DNA from 3 places in the Allobosea sp. 124 genome. Region 3 is predicted to be linked to each of the others. Evidence: predicted binding sites of a transcription regulator. Region 3 holds the regulator's gene; each other region holds the start of a gene.
The links. The regulator LexA, encoded in region 3, represses DNA repair genes until DNA is damaged. The targets are predictions, from matches to a motif close to TGTTCNNNNTGTGTTCNG.
Positions count from the first base shown of each region.

Region 1 (5,680 bases), 2.7 Mb from region 3:
GATTGTCTCCGACCCTGGGAAGCGGTCTAGAACCCGAAAGCTAATCTCCCATTCTGCGCACCAGCTTTCGATCCGCCGGAGCCGCCCGGCGGCGTCCCTCGCCGCAAGCTTCATCTCGACCTGATGATCGTACCCCATCACGCTCTCCCGACCACCGGCACTTCCTCCAGCCGCGTCGTGTACCGCGGCGACCGCATATCGAATCTCGTGACCCAGGCCTTCTTCTGGCGAGCGATGCCTGCCGCTGCGGGAAAGACAACGCCACGTCCTAGCTTCCGGTTGCAGGCGTCCAGGGCCTCCATCAGCCGACCAGACCTCTCCCGATCGAGAGCGCCGATCAGCGCCCGCTGCGAGGCCTCCAGCGGCACGAGGTCGACCGTCATCAGACCAGCCTTGGCGTATCGGTAGCCGGACTTCCAGATTCGCCGGGCGCCCCACTTGGCCGCGCGGACGAGAACGAGAGTGTCGTTGCTCGCCTCGGGGAAATCGACGGTCGTCGAGACGGAGCGCGAGGGCCCGCGATCGTGCGGCGACGTGTGGAAAAACACCGTGACGTGATCCGTCGCCAGACCGTGGTGACGCAGTTTCTCGCCAAGCCTGGTCGCATGGGCGGCGATGGCCTCCTGCATCATGTCCAGGCTCTCGACGCGGCCGGCGAAGCTGCGGGTGACGGCGCATCCCTTCCGGGTCGGCGCGATCGTCTCCAGATCGATGCAGGGGGTTCCTTGAAGCTCATGGATAATGCGCTCGCCGACGACCGTCAGGCTCTTCCGGGCGAGCTTGGGGTCGAGCGCGGCAACGTCGGCAGCGGTTCGACACCCGAAGGCGGCAAGCTTGGCCTGGGTCGCGCGGCCGATGCCCCAGACGTCATCCAGATCGACCAGACGCAGCCATTCCAGCCGGGCCTCATCGCTGGTCAGGTCGCAGACGCCGCGCAACTGCGGGGTACTCTTGGCGATCCTGTTGGCGAGCTTGGCTAGGGTCTTGGTCGGGCCGATACCGACGCAGGTCGGGACGCCCGTCCAGGTCGACACCGTCGAGCGCAGGTCCCGCCCCATCTCCTCGCGCTGACCAGGCGCCACCGGGGTCATGTCGAGGAAGCTCTCGTCGATCGAGTAGACCTCGATGTCGGACGCGAACCGCTCATAGACCGTGTTCATCCGGCGGCTCATGTCGCCGTAGAGGGTGTAGTTCGACGAGAACACGACCACCCCCTCACGCCCGCAGAGGTCGCGGATCGTGAACATCGGCGCGCCCATCTTGATCCCGAGCGCCTTAGCCTCGGCCGTGCGCGCGACCGCGCAGCCGTCGTTGTTCGAGAGCACGATCACTGGACGCCGGCGCAGCTTCGGATCGAAGACCCGCTCGCAGGAGCAGTAGAAGCTGTTCCCGTCGATCAGGGCGAACGACCGGGTCACCGGCGGAAGCGCCGCACGGAGTTAGTCACGACGCCAAAGATGTCGATTTCGGCGTCCGGCCCAGGGTTGTAGTCGGGGTAGTGCCGATTGCCGAAGGCGAGACTCGATCGACCGCCCGTAATTCTGAAGATCTTGATGCTGCGCTCGCCGTTGACGTCTACAACGACGGCGTCACCGTCCTTGGGAGCAAGGCTGCGATCGACAGTGATCAGGCTGCCGTCAAAGATTCCGACGTCCATGGCGCTATCGCCGGCCACCGTCATGATGAACGTAGCCGGGGCGTTCTGGATGAGCGCCCGCGACAGGTCGATAGGCTGGTCCAGGTAGTCGTCCGCGGGGCTCGGGAAGCCCGCCCGTACCGCCTTCAGGTAGACAGGCAGGAAGATAGGCGGACCGAGGACGGCGGGCGACATGTGCATTGGCATGAGTTCCTATGACGAGAACATAATAGGAACATCAGCATAGCCGTTCGGAGTCAATGTGGGGATTTCGCCACAGGGGCCACAGGGACGTGCCGAGCCGCAAGCGGTGTTGAGAACAGCTGCGCAGATCGCGCAGGCGTTTGAGATTGTGGGAGCAGCCCGGCAGCCGGGAAAGCTTCGATAGATTCATGGGGGCGTCCCTCTCTATTGAAATCGGGACAGCCTTTCTCTGTGATATCTCCGGCCGAGGTCCGGCCGTTTAGGCCGTCGGCTTACAGCGGAGCGATAGGGACGGCGAGCGTCAGAAACGACGTAAGGGGCCCACTGCTCGGACGCCTTACTGTTCTAACAGCTGGATGTAGCAGGCCGATAGGTGGAGGCTACGCCAGTAGTCCCCGTCGGCGAAGCTCGGCCTCAATCGCCTGCCGCCGCAAGACCTCGAGCCTGTCATCCAACAGGGTAAGCTCACCCCTCTTCTCTGCGACCTCTTCCTCGGCGGAGTCGATCCTCGCCCGTGTTTCCTTCGCCGTCTGCTTGAGTTCATCAAGGTCTTCGTCGAGACCCTTGAGATCGTACTCAAGTTCGTCCCTCCGCTGCGTATAGATCTCCTCGATGTAAGCCTCCATCCCCTCGATGAAAACATCAGCGTCTTCGAAGTAGAAGTCTTCCTTCGAAAGCTCTCTCAGGCTCCGCTGAACATCGTCTTCGGAAAGGATTTTGTAGCCGTGACTGAAACGCTCCCCCTGGTGGAAGGCCGCCAGTTCGTCGATCAGCTTCACGCATTTGTTATACGCGTCGCTCGTTCCTTCCAAATAGACATCTCGCTCCTCAGCTCTTTCAGTCCACGCCATCCAGAAGCGCAAAACTTCCTTCGAATCCGACATAACGCTACTCCAAACCAGACTTTGTTGGTAACCACGATAAGATCCAGGAAGGCGAGCCACAGGGCGGCCGGTCCGAATCAGGTTCGCCTTCAAGGATGGTGAAATCGGTTTTGGGCAGCAAGTTCCTTTTTTGTTCCCTGATTTTCGGCCTGACGAGAAGGTCGCCTCCATCGGAGAGATGACTTCCGACGCGGCGACGCACGGTCGGCAGTGCTTCCGCCCATCGGCGCCCGATTTTCGCTTGTCGCCATTACGGTGAGCGAGCAGCAGAACAAGGCAAGTCGCGGCTGGGCTGCAACCGCCACGCCATGTTGTCGACCCTGCATCGATCGCCATGTCACGCCAACCGCGCTCGCCAAGACCCACCGGCTCGCGCGAACTGCGCGAGATCGTGTCTACGTAGACGCGCGTTCCCACCTGCATCGGTATCTGGCCGACTAAGACGCTGGCCAACAACATCGCGAAGACGACGCCGCAACAGCGGGGCGTCTGCAACCTGCAGCAACGAGGCCCGCCGGATTGGGTCCCGCTCGTCGAGATCGCCGACGTATGGGGCATCGGCGGCGCGTCGCAAGCCAAGCTAGGCGGGATGGGCTGCCGGACGGTCGCGGACTTCGCCGCCCTCGATCTCAAGCTCGCCAGGAAAACGTTGACCGTCGTGGGCGAGCGGATCATCCACGAGCTTCGCGGCACGCCCTGCAACGACCTAGAGACCGTGGCGCCGACCCGGAAGGGTTGTGCGGTGACGCGCGCCTTTGCCTAGCGCGTGGACGATCTCCACATGATGCTGAAGGCTATCGCCGCGCATTCTACGCGGCTAGGCGAGAAGCTCCGTCACCACGGCTTGGCCAAGCGCGAGATTCCGCATCAAGTCTGGGTCCTGATGGAGCCGGTGCACGAACTTATTCGCGTCAGCTTCCTACAGACCGCCGACGCCCAAGCCTTTCGCGAGCATTTCAGGGCGAGACTTGTCTGAATTCCGGAACTGGCCGGCTAGGAGAAGCCATCAAACTCGAACAGTGGAGCCAGTTTTCCGCGCTGACCAGCTATCAGAAATGCTCGTGCTCAACCACATGCTCCGCGACTACGTCCGAAAGTGCGCCACGGCGAACCGTGATCTCCCGCTCGGCGAGATAAGCCACCGCTCTCGCGTCATCGCCGTCCCACAGGATTCCACCGTAATTCTGGGCGTAGGCTAACAATCCGTTATAGGTATTTACACCTAATCCACGAGCCAGCGCCTCGAGCGTGTGCCCGTGGCCTGCAGGGGCGAAAACCTCCCGAGCGTGCCACTTCATCTCATACAGCGAATTCTCATCCAATCGGACCAGCATTGTTCCCTCTCCGACTAAAATTGACACGCCAAGACGGTAATGCGGCTCTCCAGAAGCGCAATCCCCCGAAGGCATCGTGTCGCGTATTTTCACATTTTGGGAGACAAGAGGTGCTCTGCGTACCTACCTCTTGTAGGCCCAGAAGGGCATCGTCGCATCAAGGGAATTGACAGCTAGGTTTTTGATCATATTATTTGCCTACGGAACCGTCCGGTTGGCGAGGATTAGCGGGCTGACAATCTGCATTCCGAGCTGCTCGATGAGCGATGTCGCTTGTTGAGGAAGATCGCGGCGGGGCGGCTCGGACGTAGAAGCGCCAGGAGTCTAGCGCATGCGTACCGGCGACTCGCAGGGCATATAGCCACGCCTGCGTTTGAGGGCTCCGAGTGCTTCACGAAGCGATGAAGCGCCCCCGCATCGGAGCGATCGTCGCGTCATGTCGTCCCTTACCGAACAGACCAAATCCGTCAAAGAGTTTCCCCGCAAGGCAATCCGATCGCAGGAACTAGCCGACCTTCTCTGCATCTCGCTGGCAGCGCTGAGCTCACAGCGCCGGCGCCGGACGGGCCCCCCTGTAGTGCTGCGCGAGGGGTGTCACCCTTACTATTCCCGTGACGAGGTGCTCGCGTGGCTGCTGGCACAAGAGCAGCGAAATGCCCAGCGGTCTGCCTCCAAAATCACTCCCGACCCTTCACTCGATTGCGCTGAGCAGTGACGAGCTGACGGCCAATTCGGGCCATCACCTTTGCTGCTTCGACTTCATTTGCACGTCGCAGTGTGCCCTCAGCAGCGAAAGCATCCGACGATCGGCCTCCGTTCCAAGATTGGATATGGCGACGTTGTCTGACACTGCCTGTCTGAGCAAGAGACGCCAGGCCGGCGTACACCTCGCCGCCCAGCACGCGCTGCAGGACATCTTGACCAATCGGGGTCGGACGCCCCGCAAGAACATCCAGCGCCATCGCGGCGAGTGCGCGGTGGGTCTTCGGGACTACGGCGAAATCGAAGGCAGTCTGGCGCTCCTCACGCTGTGAGGACGCAGCCGGAGGGGGCTCCGCCGCCCCACCCTCGGCCGGTTGGGAATATTGAGGTCGATGCCGAGCATTTGCATGCATGCCTACCAGTCGGTCCCTTCCTCGAGACAGATCAGCGGGACGGTGACGTTGGGCGACCAGTGCCTGGGCTTCGGCACGGCGAGCTTGACCGTACCCGCGCAGCGCACCTATCGCTACGATACCTGCCCCGAGCGCGACAGTCAGGCCCGCGCCCGTCAGAAGAACACCCGTTGCCGCCATTGCGAATGCGACCCGGCGCGCAGGGCGCGACTGCAGCAAGCGGGCTGCCTTGAATGCGCGGTTGATCCTGAGTTGGCGCACGCGTGCCTCCTCTCGGCGCATTGCCTGCGCCTCACGGCGCTGCGCTGCCTGTGATGAACGGCGGGAAGAGATTTCCTCATCGGCAGGCTTCCGCGATCGCCACATGCGGGAAAAGATGTCATTGAACTCGCCGTCGATCGCGGTCTCTAACCGACCACGATCAATCTCGCGGATCAGGGCGCGGTCAGCCTGTTTCAATGTCCTGGCTGCACCCTCGACGCGGGCTTGCGAGATAAGCGGGGCATC
Region 1 covers NZ_PZZM01000001.1:2,219,130-2,224,809, forward strand. The annotation lists gene C8D03_RS10430 (hypothetical protein) at 1-138, opposite strand, end outside; gene C8D03_RS10435 (Y-family DNA polymerase) at 138-1,418, opposite strand; gene C8D03_RS10440 (LexA family protein) at 1,415-1,837, opposite strand; gene C8D03_RS10445 (hypothetical protein) at 2,221-2,724, opposite strand; gene C8D03_RS26430 (hypothetical protein) at 3,314-3,487, shown strand; gene C8D03_RS10450 (hypothetical protein) at 3,506-3,700, shown strand; gene C8D03_RS10455 (hypothetical protein) at 3,774-4,058, opposite strand; gene C8D03_RS26100 (hypothetical protein) at 4,736-5,680, opposite strand, start outside.
Region 1: a site for LexA is predicted at 1,857-1,874, ahead of C8D03_RS10440 (LexA family protein). Genes of this name have one in related genera too.

Region 2 (5,680 bases), 2.7 Mb from region 3:
GGAGATAGCCCTTCGGCGGCACGAGCACGCCGGTCGAGCCGGCCATCGGTTCGACGATGACGGCCGCGATGGTCTCGGCGCCATGCAGCGCCACGATCCGCTCGAGATCGTCGGCGAGCTCGGCGCCGTGCTCGGGCTGGCCCTTGCTGTAGGCGTTGCGTTCGAGGTCATGGGTATGGCGCAGATGGTCGGCGCCCGGCAGCAGCGGGAAGACACGGCGGTTGTTGACCAGCCCGCCGACCGTGATGCCGCCGAAGCCGACGCCGTGATAACCGCGCTCGCGGCCGATCAGCCGGGTCCGCGTGCCCTGCCCGATGGCGCGCTGATAGGCGACCGCGATCTTGAGCGCCGTGTCGACCGATTCCGAGCCCGAGCCGGTGAAGAAGATCCGGTCGAGCCTGGCGTCGCCCTCGCCCGGCGCAATCGCCGCAAGCCGCTCGGCGAAGTCGAAAGCGATCGGATGGCCCATCTGGAAGGACGGCGCATAGTCCAGCGTCGAGAGCTGGCGCTCGACCGCCTGCGTGATCTGCTGGCGGCCATGCCCGGCATTGACGCACCAGAGCCCGGCCGTGCCGTCGATCACCTTGCGGCCATCCTCCGTGGCGTAATGCATGCCCTGCGCCGAGGCGAGCAGGCGCGGCGCCGCCTTGAACTGCCGGTTGGCGGTGAACGGCATCCAGTAGCTCTCGAGCGAGCGGGCGTTCTGAAGCGCTTTCGGCGGCGTGGCGACGGTCATGATGATCTCCTCTGCGAGCACGGAGCACCGTTTTGCGGAAACCAACAAGTCTGTTTCAATGAACACACAAAGCCTTGTTTTATATGGAGGCTACTGGGCAATGTTGCGGATATCGAACAAGGAGAACGCCTCGCCATGAGCGGCACCGATATCGGCGCGCGCCTGCGCTATCTGCGCACGCGCCACGGGCTCTCGCAGCGGGCGCTGGCCAAGCGCGCCGGCGTGACCAATTCGACGGTCTCGCTGATCGAGTCGAACGGCGTGAATCCGTCGGTCGGCGCCCTCAAGCGCATCCTCGACGGCATCCCGATCGGCCTGTCCGAGTTCTTCGCGCTGGAACCCGATCGCCCGCGCCAGGCCTTCTACCGGGCAGACGAACTGGTCGAGATCGGCAAGGGCGGCATTTCCTATCGCCAGGTCGGCGAGACCCTGTTCGGCCGGGCGCTGCAGATCCTGAAGGAATGCTACGAGCCGGGCACCGATACCGGGCGCGTCAGCCTGACCCATGAGGGCGAGGAGGGCGGCATCGTGCTCAGCGGCCGGCTCGAGGTCACGGTCGACGACGAGCGTCGGATCCTGGGGCCGGGCGACGCCTATTATTTCGAGAGCCACCGTCCGCACCGCTTCCGCTGCGTCGGCCCGCAACCCTGCGAGGTCGTCAGCGCCTGCACCCCGCCCTCGTTCTGAAAAGCCTGCTGAAAAAGCGGGCCCTCGTCCCGTAAAGCCGCAGGCAGCCGTCTCGAAGGATGTGCGCCGCCGCAGCTTGATGACATGGCCGGCCGAGCCCATCTAAAAGCTGTAGCGACTGGAGCTTCAGGAGCGGACGCAATGCCATCCACCCAAAAGATCGAACATGTCATGCCGATCGGCGCACTCGCCGAGCGCACCGGCGTCAAGGTCGAAACGATTCGCTATTACGAGCAGGTCGGCCTGCTGCCGCAGCCGGAGCGCTCCGAAGGCAACCAGCGCCGCTATGGCCCGCGCCATGTCGAGCGGCTCGCCTTCATCAAGCATGCCCGCGATCTCGGCTTCGCCGTCGACGCGATCCGCACGCTGCTCAAGCTTTCGGACAATCCGGCCATGGCCTGCGACGAGGCCCATGCCATCTCCGTCGCCCATCTCGACGAGGTCCGCCACAAGATCGCCCGGCTGCGTTCGCTCGAAAAGGAGCTGGAACGCATCGCCGCGACCTGCTCCGGCGGCGTCGCGGCCTGCGACTGCGCCATCATCGAGGCGCTGGCGGACCATGGCCAGTGCAGCCACGCCGCGCATTGACGCGACTCCCGGTGGCGGGCTGAACAGGCTGCGACCGGGCCAGCGCCTGTGGAGAAGCGCGCCTGCATCGCGCTCATGCGTCGCGTGGCGATTGCGGCACCGGGCGGGCAGGCGCTAGCCTTCCGCGAAACGATGCGGGAGCCACCATGTCCAGCGACTTCGCCACTCCGCCCGGTCTGCGCCATCGCCAGATCGCAGTGCGCGACACGACGCTGCATGTCGCCGAGGTCGGTTCCGGGACGCCGGTCCTGCTTTTGCATGGCTGGCCCGAATTCTGGGCGGCCTGGCTGCCGCTGATGAACCGGCTGCATCCGGATTTCCGCCTGATCGCGCCTGATCTGCGCGGCTTCGGCGACAGCGCGAAATCGGCTGCGCCGCGCAGCGATGTCGGCGCCAACAGCCATGCCGACGACATGGCCTCGCTGATCGCGGCGCTCGGCTTCGAATCGGTCGGCGTCGTCGGCCACGATGTCGGCGCCTATGCCGCCCAGGCCTTGGCGCGCCGCCATCCGCAGCTCGTCGACCGGCTGCTGTTCTTCAACTGCCCGACCCAGAGCATTGCCGAACGCTGGGTCCATGAGGGCCATGTCAACGAGATCTGGTACCAGTCCTTCCAGCAATTGCCCCTGGCCGAATCGCTCATCGGCCTCAGCCGCCAGTCCTGCGCGCTGTATTTCTCGCATTTCCTCTCGCATTGGTGCCATCGCAAGGAGGCCTTCGATCCGGCGCTCGACCTCTGGATCGACAATTTCATGAAGCCGGGCAATCTGCGCGGCGGCTTCGACTGGTATCGCAGCCAGAACGCGGCACGGCTCGCCGCGATCGACGGCCATCCGACGCCGTCCGTGCGCATCCATCAGCCGACGCGGGTGCATTGGGGCCGCCACGACCCGGTGCTGAAATCGGAATGGGCGGCCTTCGTGCCGGAGCATTTCGACAAGGCCGAGGTCAGTTTCTGCGAGAGCGCCGGCCACTTCGTCCATGTCGAGGCGCCCGACGAGGCAGCGGATATTTTCGCCGAGTTCTTCGGCTGATCGGAACGGTCCCGGCCAGTCGCAAGGCGGGCACCCTCGTTTCCCGGCCGGAAGCACTTAGATAGTCTCTCGCGCAGGGCGCGGCAGACGGCCGCTGATCCCCTGGGCACCAAAGGACGGGCGATGCCGGTGTTCCGATTCCAGCAGGCGTGGCGCAACGGCGCGATGCCGCGACCTTCCAGTGAGAACGAAACCCGATTCCGCCGGAGTCAGCGATTCGGGCCTGCTTCGTTCGGGACTCGTTCCGCATTCTAGTTTCACCGTTGCGCCTCGCGCCGTCATGCGACGCCCCGCGGCGTCGCCGCCGGGCGAAGGCCGACACGTCACGATCGGCAGCGCTTTGATCCCTCACCGCTCCTTGCCCCCTTCGGTCCGCGCCAACGGCGTCACCGCGGTGCTGGGCCCGACCAACACCGGCAAGACCCATCTCGCGATCGAGCGGATGGTCGCCCACCCCACAGGCATGATCGGCCTGCCGCTGCGCCTGCTGGCACGCGAGGTCTATGCCCGCGTCGTCGAGAAGGCGGGCGTCGATGCGGTCGCGCTCGTCACCGGCGAGGAAAAGATCAAGCCGGCGCGGCCGCGCTTCTGGGTCTGCACGGTCGAGGCGATGCCGCGCGATCTCGCGGTCGACTTCGTCGCCATCGACGAGATCCAGCTCGCCGCCGATCTCGATCGCGGCCATGTCTTCACCGACAGGCTGCTGAATCGCCGAGGCCGGGCCGAGACCATGCTGATCGGCGCCGGCACGATGAAGCCGGTCATCGAGCAGCTCATTCCCGGCGTCAACGTCGTGAGCCGCCCGCGCCTCTCGCAATTGCTGTTCTCGGGCGACCGCAAGATCACGCGCCTGGCGCCGCGCTCGGCCATCGTCGCCTTCTCGGTCGAGGAGGTCTACGCCATCGCCGAACTGATCCGCCGGCAGAAGGGCGGCGCCGCGGTGGTGCTGGGAGCACTCTCGCCGCGCACCCGCAACGCGCAGGTCGAGCTCTACCAGTCCGGCGATGTCGACTATCTCGTCGCCACCGACGCCATCGGCATGGGGCTCAACCTCGATGTCGACCACATCGCCTTCGCCGCCGACAAGAAGTATGACGGGCACCACTTCCGCAAGCTCAACCCGGCCGAGTTCGGCCAGATCGCCGGGCGCGCCGGGCGGCATCTACGCGACGGCACCTTCGGTACGTCGGGCCGCTGCCCGCCCTTCGAGGCCGATCTCGTCGAGGCAATCGAGAATCACCGTTTCGAGCCGATCAGGCAGTTGCAGTGGCGCAATACCGATCTCGATTTCCGCTCGGTCGCACAGCTCCTCGACAGCCTGAACCTGCAGCCGACCGAGCTCGGCCTGACGCGCGCGCTGATCGCCGAGGACATGACCACGCTGGAGATTCTGGCGAAGGACCCCGAGGTCAAGGCGCTGGCGCAGGGCCGCCCGGCCGTGGAGCGGCTCTGGGAGGTCTGCGGCCTGCCCGATTATCGCAAGATCGCGCCGCAGCAGCATGCCGACCTCGCGACCACGCTCTACCTGCGGCTGATGCGCCATGGCAGGCTCGATGTCGACTGGTATCGGACCCAGCTTTCGGCGCTCGATCGCACCGATGGCGAGATCGATACCCTCTCCGCGCGCATCGCTCAGGTCCGCACCTGGACCTTCGTGGCGAACCGCCCGGACTGGTTGCCTGATCCAGAGCATTGGCAGGGGGTTGCGCGTCTTGTAGAGGACAAGCTCTCCGACGCTCTGCACGAGCGTCTTGCCAGCCGATTTGTCGACCGGCGCACCAGTGTACTGCTGCGCCGTTTGCGGGAGAATGCGATGTTGGAGGCTGAGGTCACCACGACGGGCGACGTGCTCGTCGAGGGCCAGCACGTCGGGATGCTGCAGGGATTCCGCTTCACGGCGGACCCGAAAGCCGGCGGGCCGGAGGCGAAAGCCTTGAATATGGCTGCGATGAAGGCGCTCGGCGCCGAGATCGAGGCGCGCGCCGCGCGTGTCGTTCTCGCCGGCGACGATGCCTTCGTGCTGTCGCATGACGGCCTGCTGCGCTGGATCGGCGAGCCGGTCGCCCGCATCGTCGCCGGCGAGAAGGTAATCGAGCCGCGCCTGCGCCTGCTGGTCGAGGAGCATCTGGCCGGCCATGCGCGCGAGCAGGTCGAGGCACGGCTCCAGCTCTGGCTGAAGAATCACGTCACCCGCCTGCTCGGCGCGCTGCAATTGCTGGAGGACGCGACCACCCTCACCGGCATCGCGCGCGGCATCGCCTATCAGGCCGCCGAATCGCTCGGCGTGCTGGAGCGTGCCAAGGTCGGCGAGGAGATGAAGGCGCTCGATCAGGAAGGCCGCGCCGCTTTGCGCCAGCTCGGCATCCGCTTCGGAGCGTTCCATCTCTATGTGCCGGCGCTGCTCAAGCCCGCGCCGCGCGCGCTCGCAGCCCAGCTCTGGGCGCTGAAGCATGGCGGCCCCGAGCTCTCGGGCCTCGACGACATCGCCCATCTCGCCGCATCGGGCCGGACCTCCTTCCCGGTCGACAAGGCAGTTCCCAAGGGGCTCTACCGCGCCGCCGGCTACCGTGTCTGCGGCGAGCGGGCCGTGCGCGTCGACATCCTCGAGCGTCTTGCCGACCTGATCCGCCCGGCC
Region 2 covers NZ_PZZM01000001.1:2,270,124-2,275,803, reverse strand. The annotation lists gene aptA (omega-aminotransferase AptA) at 1-736, opposite strand, end outside; gene C8D03_RS10700 (cupin domain-containing protein) at 872-1,423, shown strand; gene C8D03_RS10695 (MerR family transcriptional regulator) at 1,565-2,011, shown strand; gene C8D03_RS10690 (alpha/beta fold hydrolase) at 2,158-3,045, shown strand; gene C8D03_RS10685 (helicase-related protein) at 3,389-5,680, shown strand, end outside.
Region 2: a site for LexA is predicted at 3,275-3,292, ahead of C8D03_RS10685 (helicase-related protein). Genes of this name have one in related genera too.

Region 3 (5,680 bases):
CGGGCCCGCCGCCGTCCCAATTTCAGTCTATTAGGGCATGGCTCCCAATAGCGCGCACGACATGACGTTGCAGACGCGATGGCATTTTTATTGATTTCACTCAGGCAAGCGCGCTCCCGAACGCCAGATGAACATAAATTCAACTAGCGTTGTTAGTTCTTCATGGTCGAAAAAATTTGCTTGCAAAATGAACACCACATGAATGACTTTTATTGTTTGCCAAACTACGCAGTTTGGAACCTTAGTAATTTAGCCGAGTTATCGCCCCGGCTGCCAACCAGGGATCGTCCCGACGTATGGCGGCGAGGAGACTTCATTATGATCAAGCAGTTTGCTTTGGTTCTCGCTCTGGCTGCAGTCCCCGCCGTCGCGATCGCGCAGAATCCTCCGGGCGCACAGGGTGGTGCAGCGAGCGGCGCACTCACCGGTGCCGTGGGCGGTGCCATCGTCGGCGGCCCGGTTGGTGCGGTAGTGGGCGGTGTCGGCGGCGCCGTGGTCGGCGGGATCATCGGCGACAACACCCCGCGCTTCCAGAGCTATGTCACCGAGCAGCGCCGTCCGTCCTATACCTATGCCGAGCCGGTCGTGGTCGGCTCGACCCTGCCGCGCCAGGGCGTGACCTATTACGAAGTCCCGCGTGAATACGGCGCGACCACCTATCGTTACACAGTAGTCAACAACCGCACCGTGCTCGTCGATCCCGACACTGGACGCATCGTGCAGGTCATCGACTGATTTCGCGTCGCAAGGGGCCGGCTCCGAAAGGACCGGCCCCTCGCTCATCTCAGGCTCGGTTAAATGGGGATTCTGATGCGACGCATCTTGTCGGTACCGGTTGGCTCGGCGGTCCTGGGCATCCTGATGGCAACATCAGCCGGCGCGGAGCACCAAGGCAAAAGCCACGGTTCACCTGGACTGGATCTAACCAGTCGAGCGCGTCCTTCTGCCAAACTGGAGCTCGCGGCTCCGAAACCGCCGGAGACGCTCGCGACACCCATTTCCTCCGGCACCGAAGCCGCGCCGACCAATCAGAGAAAAGTGCGAGTGGTTTACCCTGGGCCAACGGCCTCGAATTAGCCTGCCATGGATTACGGCCTAGTATGAAACCTGGCGAGGCGAGGGGCTAACTTGGGCATCGGCAATCTGATCGGCCGCATGTTCGGCGGCAAGGAAAAGGACGTCAGCGGTACACCTGTCGAGATCGTACAGCGGAAGTTCAAGCGGACGGCGACGGATATCGCCTTGCTGCTGCAGGAGAGGCTGAGCGAGGCGTCCATAGGGCCGGACCGTTGGAGCGCGGCCGCGTCTCGCTGGCCAGCGCCGCCTATGCCTTCTTCATCTACGCTTGGTGGAACGATCGTGAGAACGGCGAGGACCGGAATTTCCTGGCGGTTTCGAACCAGGCACTGTTCCGCACGGTGGACTACATCATCGAGCAGGAAGGCGGCGACCGGGAGCAGATCGTCGACGTCGTCCGGACCGCTTTCTAGGAGAGACAGGCTGCCTTCGCTCGCATGGATGCCGGTGACGTCCGCTCCGGCGAGGCCTTTGCGTTGCGGGTTCAGCAGATCCTGCTGTGGATAGCCCTTACGGACGCCAGCGACATCGAGAAGGCGCGATCAGTACTCCGCGCAGCGGCTGTCCACGCTGATGGCGGAGACTTTCGCCAGCCTCAGACCGCATCTAGCGCGATCGCATACGTGCTGACGGTATCCTGAAGCCGGATTAACCGCCTACCACATCGTCTCGATCTCGGGCCTGCACATGGTGCTCGCCGCCGGCACGATCTTCTGGCTGGTGCGGGCGCTGCTCGCCCTCTCGCAGACGCTCGCCCTGCACTGGCAGGTCAAGAAGATCGCCGCCGTCGCCGCCATGGTCGGCGCCATCGGCTATTGCGTCTTCTCCGGCGCCGAGGTCGCGACCGTGCGCTCGCTGATCATGACGCTGGTCATACTCGGGGCGATCCTGGTCGACCGGCCGGCTCTGAGCATGCGTAATCTGGCGCTGGCGGCGATGATCGTGCTGCTGCGCGAGCCCGACGCGCTGCTCGGGCCGAGCTTCCAGATGTCCTTCGGCGCGGTGGCGGCCCTGATCGCCTTCGCTGAGCGTTGGGAGAACCGCACCCGTCCGCACCCGCCATCATTGCTGCCCTGGCCGCTGGGCCCACTCTGGATCGCCTCGGTCGGCGTCATCGTCACGACCCTGCTGGCGACCGCCGCGACAGCGCCCTTCGGCGCCTATCACTTCCAGACCTTCAATCCATTCGGTCTGCTCGGCAACGCGCTGGCACTGCCCTTCGTGTCGCTTTGCGTGATGCCGGCGGCGGTCTTTGGCGTGCTCGCCTATCCGTTCGGGCTCGATGCTCCGGCCTGGTGGCTGATGGGGTTCGCTTCGGACGTGGTCCTGAAGCTGGCGCACTGGGTCGCGACCATCGACCATTCGACGCTCGTCATCGCGGCCTTCGGCCCGGCCGCGCTCGCCTGCTTCGCCGCGACGCTGCTCTGGCTCACCCTCTGGACCACCAGACTGCGCCTGCTCGCGCTCCTGCCGCTCGTCGTCGGCGTCGCGGTCGCGGCCAAGCCCGAGCGACCCGACGTCCTGATCGAGCGTGACGGCTCGGGCATTGCCGTGCGCGGCAAGGACGGCCTGCTGGTCGTCGCCGGCAAGCCCAGCCGCTTCGTCCTGCAGCAATGGCTCACCGCCGACGGCGATGGCCGCAACCCCGACGACGCCAGCTTGCGACAGGCGGCTGCCTGCGATGATGCCGGCTGCGTCATCGCGACCAGGGACGGCCGCAGCATCGCTTATGCGCGCGACCGGCTCGCCATCATCGAGGACTGTCGCCGCGCCGATCTCGTCGTCACGCCGATCCCCTGGACCGCGCCTTGCGCCACGAAACTCGTCGACCGCACGGCGCTGGCCCGCGATGGCGCGACAGCGCTCATCCGCCGGGGAGGGGCATGGCGCAGCCACACGTCGGAACAGGGCTCCGGCGAGCGGCCCTGGAGCCGCCGGGTCGAGGCTCCAGCATCAGCGCCGGCCAGGCCGGCCGCCGCCCAGCCGGTGGACGATCCGGCCAATCCGGAACGGCTTCAGTAGCGCCGCATCAGGTTGACGAGCCGGCCCTGGATCTTGACCCGGTCCGGGCCGAGCACGCGCGTCTCATAGGCCGGGTTCGCCGCCTCCAGCGCGATCGAGGAGCCACGCTTGCGCAGCCGCTTCAGCGTCGCCTCCTCGTCGTCGATCAGGGCGACGATGATGTCGCCGGTATTGGCGCTGTCCTGCTTGCGGATCACCACCGTGTCGCCGTCGAGGATGCCGGCGTCGACCATCGAGTCGCCGCGGACTTCGAGCGCGAAATGCTCGCCCGCGCCCAGCATGTCGGCCGGCAGCGCGACGCTGTGGCTGCGGCTCTGGATCGCCGAGATCGGCGTGCCGGCCGCGATGCGGCCCATCACCGGAATCGCGATGGTCGTGCGGATGTCGTCGGAGGCCGTCTCGACCGGCCTGACCTTGCCGAGCCCGCTGTCCTTACCGAGACCGCCCTGGACGATCGACGGGCTGAAACGGCCCCGCGCGGTCGGCTGGCCGCCGGCACCGACGCCCTCGGGCAGCTTGATGATCTCGAGCGCGCGCGCCCGGTTCGGCAGCCGGCGGATGAAGCCGCGCTCCTCCAGCGCCATGATCAGGCGATGGATGCCGGATTTGGAGCGCAGGTCGAGCGCATCCTTCATCTCGTCGAAGGAAGGGGGGACGCCGCTTTCGCGCAGGCGTTCCTGGATGAAGCGAAGCAGTTCGAACTGTTTGCGTGTCAGCATGGTCCCCGCCGGCGCGATGATAGATGTAAGTGGGCGCAGATTCGAAACAAATCACGAACACCATACCCGTTCGCGTTGTGTTCCGCAAGCGCGCCTCGCCTTGCGTCAGCGCAGCCTGATGATGCGGCAGGGATCGCCTGTCCTGGCGGGCGCCGCGAAGGCGGGGCGGATCGCCAGCGCCTGTGCGCGTGACAGCAGGCCGAGCATGGAGGAATCCTGCCGCTCGAACGGCGTCGCCTGCCAGCCAGCTTCGGTCAAGGCAAGGTCGGAGCGCAGATAATCCTCGCGTTCGTCATTGGCCGGCATGTCGCGCCCGAGGATGCCGGGCTCGCTGCGGTCTCGCTCGGGCGCCGGCATGCCGAGCAGCGCCTCGATCAGCGGCACGACGAAGAGATGGCCGCAGACGATCGACGAGACCGGGTTGCCCGGCAGCCCTACCGCGACCATGCGGCCGAGCCGGCCGGTCATCATCGGCTTGCCCGGGCGCATCGCGATCTTCCAGAAACCGAGCGCCATGCCGGCTCGCGTCAGCGCCTCCTGCACCAGATCATGCGCGCCGACCGACGCACCGCCGAGCGTGATCAGCACATCCGCGCCGGCGGCCCGGGCTTGCTCGATCCGCGCGGCGAGGTCGGGATGGTTGTCGCGCGCGATGCCGAGATCGAGCGCCGTCGCACCTGCCTGCTCGACCAGCGCGGCGAGCGAGAAGCTGTTCGAGGCGACGATCTGGTCGGGCCCGACCGGATCGCCCGGCGAAACGAGTTCGTCGCCGGTGGCGAGGATCGCGACAAGCGGCTTGCGGCGCACCGAAAGCGTCGGATGGCCCGCCGCGGCGGCAAGGCCGAGTGCGGCGCTGTCGAGCTTGCGGCCGGCCTGCAGCAGCACATCGCCCGTGCCGAAGTCGAGCCCGGCCGCGCGGATGAACTTGCCTCTGGGGGCCCCCTCGCGCACGCGGATCGTGGCGGAGCCGACCCCGTCGGCATTCTCCTGGATCAGGATGGTGTCGGCGCCGTCGGGGATCGGTGCGCCGGTGAAGATGCGCACGGCCTCGCCCGGTGCGAGCGAACCGGCGAAGGAGCGTCCCGCGGCGGATTCGCCGGTCACGCGCAGGTCGCGTCCGGGCAAGAGATCGTCGGCCCGCGCCGCATAGCCGTCCATCGCGGAATTGGCGAAGGGGGGCTGCGTGCGCAGCGCCGCGATATCGCCCGCCAGCACGCGCCAGGCGCATTGCGCCAGCGGCAGGGTCTCGGCCGGCGTCGCCGCCGGAACGCTGTCGAGCAGGGCCCTGAGCGCGACGGGGACCGGGGTCAGCGCCATCAGGCCGTCTCCGCCGCAGAATCGCCGGCGTCGAAGCTGCCGGACTTGCCGCCCGATTTGTGGACGAGCCGGATACCTTCGATCCGCATGGCGCGGTCGGCCGCCTTGACCATGTCGTAGACCGTCAGGCAGGCGACGCTGACCGCGGTCAGGGCCTCCATCTCGACGCCGGTCTGGCCCTTCATCTTGACCTCGGCGCGGACGCGCACGCCGGGCAGGGCCTCGTCCAGGACGAGATCGACGGCAACCTTGCTGATCAGCAGCGGGTGGCACAGCGGGATCAGCTCATGCGTCCGCTTGGCGGCCATGATGCCGGCGAGCCGTGCGGTGCCGAGCACGTCGCCCTTCTTGGCGTCGCCGTCGCGCACGATCGCCAGCGTCTGCGGCTGCATCACGACGCAGCCCTCGGCGATGGCCATGCGCGACGTCTCGGCCTTGTCCCCGACATCGACCATATGGGCCTGGCCGCGGGCGTCGAGATGGCTGAGCCGGCTCACGCGGCGACCTCGCGGCCCGGGCCTTCGAGCAGATCGCGCGTCGCCTGC
Region 3 covers NZ_PZZM01000001.1:4,942,779-4,948,458, reverse strand. The annotation lists gene C8D03_RS23410 (DUF1236 domain-containing protein) at 319-735, shown strand; gene C8D03_RS23405 (hypothetical protein) at 1,290-1,490, shown strand; gene C8D03_RS23395 (ComEC/Rec2 family competence protein) at 1,741-3,099, shown strand; gene lexA (transcriptional repressor LexA) at 3,093-3,818, opposite strand; gene C8D03_RS23385 (molybdopterin molybdotransferase MoeA) at 3,924-5,135, opposite strand; gene moaC (cyclic pyranopterin monophosphate synthase MoaC) at 5,135-5,632, opposite strand; gene trpC (indole-3-glycerol phosphate synthase TrpC) at 5,629-5,680, opposite strand, start outside.